DNA from 2 places in the Paenibacillus sp. fava2 genome. Region 2 is predicted to be linked to the other one. Evidence: predicted binding sites of a transcription regulator. Region 2 holds the regulator's gene; the other holds the start of a gene.
The links. The regulator LexA, encoded in region 2, represses DNA repair genes until DNA is damaged. The targets are predictions, from matches to a motif close to CGAACATATGTTCG.

Region 1: a site for LexA is predicted at 1,059-1,072, ahead of AC4G46_RS10125 (YhjD family protein). Genes of this name have one in related genera too.

Annotation. Positions count from the first base shown of each region.
Region 1 is NZ_CM177755.1:2,418,038-2,420,439, forward strand. It holds gene AC4G46_RS10115 (glycoside hydrolase family 73 protein) at 1-250, shown strand, start outside; gene AC4G46_RS10120 (Ltp family lipoprotein) at 313-918, opposite strand; gene AC4G46_RS10125 (YhjD family protein) at 1,092-1,487, shown strand; gene AC4G46_RS10130 (helix-turn-helix domain-containing protein) at 1,499-1,693, opposite strand; gene AC4G46_RS10135 (hypothetical protein) at 2,254-2,402, shown strand, end outside.
Region 2 is NZ_CM177755.1:4,209,331-4,211,732, forward strand. It holds gene AC4G46_RS18225 (DUF896 domain-containing protein) at 1-78, opposite strand, end outside; gene AC4G46_RS18230 (LysM peptidoglycan-binding domain-containing protein) at 198-611, opposite strand; gene lexA (transcriptional repressor LexA) at 842-1,468, shown strand; gene AC4G46_RS18240 (L,D-transpeptidase) at 1,589-1,927, shown strand; gene AC4G46_RS18245 (hypothetical protein) at 2,020-2,238, opposite strand; gene AC4G46_RS18250 (hypothetical protein) at 2,314-2,402, opposite strand, start outside.

The sequences.
Region 1 (2,402 bases), 1.8 Mb from region 2:
CAGTAAAGATACACTCAAAAAGCAGGTCCTGCAGCAAGCCGTCGATATCAAGGAGCTGGGTACGGTATTGCTTGAGCTGACAGATACCACACCGCCGGAATGGGCCAAGGATGCGCTGAAGGCTTTGGCCAATACTCCATCCGTACTTAATGGTAAACCGGTTATCGATACTCCGGATAAGGCGACATATACAGAGGCACGGCTGATTACGATTTTGTATCGCCTGGGCCTGGCTGCAATCAAAAGGTAAAATCCCAAACGCATGGGAATTTAAAAGCCCGCCGACCAGTTAAGGTTGACGGGCTTGGTTATTTATTTCAAGTTATCTACTGCATACTGAGCTTCTTCTTTGGTGAACTTTTCCCCATATTCTGAAATTAGCTGATTGTAAATCTCTTTATCTGACATATTCATTTCAGCATATGATTGTGCAGTTAGAAGTGCGTTTTCCTTCCAGTCATATACGATGTTGTCGATAGCATATTTAGCTGCCTCTTTGGGGAAGTTTTCACCGTATTCAGATGTAAGCTGATCGTATATGCCTGCCTTTGACATGTGCATGGATTCTGCATATGACTCTGCAGTTCTTAATGCTGCCTTATGTTCACGAGGAATACTGGCTTCGGCTTCCTGTTTGGCCAATTCTTCAGCAGCAGCCTTAGCATCGGCTTCATCCTGGGCCTTTTTCTCTGCTTCATCCTTTTTTGCTGCTTCTTCAATTGCTTTAAGTTCTTCGGCGGATGGCGTTGCAGCAGGAGCTTCGGTCTTTTCTGCGATTACGGCTTGAGCTTGTTCGGTTGCAACTGGCGGTTCGACAGAAGCGTCCGATTCTGTGTCATCGCCCATACTACCGATTGCACCGATAACAAGGATTAATACCACCCAGAACCACCATTTTTTATAAAGCGGCTTTTTCAATTAAGTTCCCCCTAAATCTGATAATAATTAACAAAATTTAGTCTATCAGAATTAGGAAGATTTTACTATGAACAATATGCGAATATGGCGAGTGTGGCAAATTAAGACATTGCTTAAAAATCCCTTTGCTGGTTATAATACAAACAAATGTTCTTATATCGCGGAGGGGTAGCATGGATAAAGCACCAAGTAATATGCTGTCTATTGAAGAAAGGACAATGGCCCGGGATTTAATACTGCTGAGGCATATAGACGCGATGGTTAACCGGAGCGTGGAGGAGATCGAGCATACCGGCAATGTGCTTAAAAAGCTGTACTTAACAGCCGGTCACTACATACAGCAGCGAATTATTCAGGACATACAAACAATCCAGATGGAGTTTAAGCGGCGAAACATAAGGGTGGAGCCGGGCAGACAAGAAGATTTTCTGTTGTACTACATGATTTACTATCGCGGCTATCAAGAGGAATTCGGTATGACAAGGGACATTACTCGAACAAAAATCAGCCAAAGGCTGACTCAGTATATGGCTGAACTTGGTTCTGCATTAAAGGATGATCTAAAATAAACAACCCGCCGTCATTCGGGCGGGGGTTCCTTTACATATTCAAAAATATCGTTAGGCTGTACATCGAAATAGGTGCAAAGCTTATGAATTACATCCATAGATACATTCTCGCCTTTATCAAATTTTGCTACTGTTGAAGGGCCAAAGCCTAAGAGGGTTTTTAAATCGCCTTTTTTTAGATCATTTTGTGCCAGCAGTACCTTCAATGGTTTATAAGAAAACGGCATTCTTACACCTCCCTTATCCTTATGTGCTTATAGTAATAAATAAAATACAGAAAGTCAAACTTTTCGTTTGACTATTAGTACATTAAGTGATATATTAAATACAGGAAGTGAAACAAAAACTTCCGGAAAGGAGAGGTTGGATGAAGGATTGGGTGCAACTCCTGACAGCAGCCATTCAGTGTTATACGGCTTACCTGCTGCTAAAGGAAAAGAAAAAAGGAACCAAAAAACGCCGCCGCCCTGGCAAACGTAAATAGGTTCCCGGAGGGTAAGGGTAGCCGCCCTTACTCTCCACCCAATCTTACCATAACAGGCAATAATGAAACAATAAGTCAGTAGGAGGGATTGAATGCTTAATGTTATCACCTGGATTATCAGTATGGCGGCGCTGGTCCTGTCAATCGCCGCACTGGTAAAAGTAAAGAAGCGCTGATGGTTTACCCGGGGCCGCTGGGTAATGCGGCCCACTTCACCGCCTGACGATGGTCGGAGTAAATGTTGCATAATTTGATATGCTCCAATAGTGCTTGAGTTGTATAATGGTTGCGTTCGATGAAAATTATGTCAGGGGTGTTGTTGTGCTCAATTTTGAAGTCTGGAATTTTGTTACATTCTTAATTTTTTCTACGCTTGAAATGTTTGCTGCATTCGTTTTTATGATGGCTATTTTTAGGCTAAACGCTCTCGA
Region 2 (2,402 bases):
TTCCTCTTCTGTCAGGCCGCTGCTCTTCTGCTTGCGTGCCAATTCATTGATGCGTGCGACCAATTCGTCTATATTCAATGCTTTCCCCTCCCCTATAAATTCATTCTAACTTTGCCATGAGAAAAAGAGCTTGTCAAGGTCTCCTCCCTGCAAGCTCTTTATGGCGTGAACTATAGTTGATATTTAAGCAATCCCAATTAATATGCCGGCAGTGTCAGGACATCCCCGGCCTGTATGTCACTGCCCTTGAGCCCGCTCGCTTTCTCGATTCCTTCTATATATACAACCGTCCTCATGTCAGACGGTTTATGTGCAAGCGCAATGCTCCAGAGGGAGTCGCCGCGTTCCACTACCACACGTTCAGCCGGCATCACTGAGGATACTGATCCTGCAAATACATTACCTACCACTGTGAAGCCGGAGACCGCCAGCATCAGGATCATGGCAAGCTTCACCAGCTGGCCTCTGCGGAACAGGCTCATTAATGTACCGAACAGGGTTGCTGCTGACTTCTTCATACGGATTACATATTCTAAAACAGAATCATCTCCGGCAGATTGAACCTCACGGGTCTCATCGTAGATGCTGCGGTAAGTACTGTACTTTAACAAAATCATCGACCTCCAAACACGTGTTCTTAAATTTGAGATTAATATAACACGAACATGTGTTTTGATCAATAGATTTTTTCGAACAATTGTTCCCCTTGTTTTCCGGCTCTATTCTACCTCTTCTGACAGCATCATCCAAATGTTATTATGAAATAGTTAGAACTTATGTTTGTACGAACGGAAGTTCTATGTTATAATTTTCCCAAACATACTATATGGGGTTGATTCCAATGTCAAAGATTTCGAGTCGTCAGCTGGCGATCCTGGAATTCATACGTAACGAAGTCCGCAGCAAGGGTTATCCTCCGTCTGTCCGGGAAATCGGGGAAGCTGTCGGTCTTGCCTCCAGTTCCACCGTGCATGGTCATCTGGACCGTCTAGAGAAGAAGGGTCTGATCCGCCGTGACCCTACGAAGCCTCGCGCTATAGAACTGCTTGGCCAGGAAGATTCAGAGAATGTACATCAGTTCGTACAGACGGTTACCCGTATTCCTGTTGTTGGTAAAGTCACCGCCGGGGTGCCGATTACCGCTACCGAGAATATTGAGGATTACTTCCCGCTGCCTACCCATTATGTCGGTGACAACAAGGTCTTCATGCTCTCCGTGCTCGGAGACAGCATGGTTGAGGCCGGAATTATGGATGGCGACTATGTTATTGTCCGCCAGCAGCAGACAGCAGATAACGGTGATATCGTTGTAGCAATGACTGAAGAAGACGAAGCTACTGTCAAGACCTTCTATAAAGAACGTGATCATATCCGCCTGCAGCCGGAGAACCCGGCTTACGAACCTCTCCGCTTGAACCGGGTTACCATCCTTGGCAGAGTCATTGGACTTTTCCGTGATATCCATTAATTAATCCTCCCGAGGCTGTTGCGCATCCATTGTGCAGCAGCCTTTTTTCTGTCCTGAAATTCAAGTTCACGGGTCCGGTATTCCGCACATATTCTGATTGCAGAAGGAGTGCTGATGACAATGCCCAATTACCGGATTATTGTTGACCTGTCGCAGCGTATGCTGTATCTGCTGGATAATAACATTGTGACCCGCGGCTTCCCTGTAGGAATCGGTACGATGCTGACAGCTTCACCCGAAGGCGAATATACCATTATTAACAAGCAGCCCAATCCCGGCGGGCCGTTCGGCGTCTTTTGGATGGGCCTGTCCAAACCCCATTACGGCATCCACGGAACCAATAACCCTGCCTCGATCGGCCATATGGTCTCACACGGCTGCATCCGGATGTATAACGAAGATGTTCTTGCTTTGTCACGCATCGTTCCTATCGGCACACGGGTCACCATCAGGGAGTAGGAGACGCAGATTCCGCCTATAATGCAGAAAAGACACCTCCGCGGAGCGGGGTGTCCTTTCTGCATGCTTTATCCTTCTGTACCTGCCATTCTCTACAGTACACTGCGCAACAATCTGATTGCGATACGGTTCAAGCGGAGGGCTTCCCGGATAGACGCCCGCGCTGCCAGCAATTCACGTCTGGCCCGGCTCGGATTCGGCAATCTGCGCAGATTTTCATTAATTTCTTCAAGCCGCTCCAGAAGAATGGCCCGCTGTGCCAGCAGAGCACGAATTGCTCTGCGGATTCTTAACCGATCTCTTTCTGCCATATTAACACCTCTTTTACGTTTTATAGTATAAGAGATGCCGAGATGGCTCTTCCGGCCTGTGTGATCAGGCAGTTGTTATTTTTCGGGTATACGCACACGGAATTCAAAATCTTTGCGTCTGTAAGTCATCCCGCCCAGCTCTATGTATTCCGGTGTCCATTTTT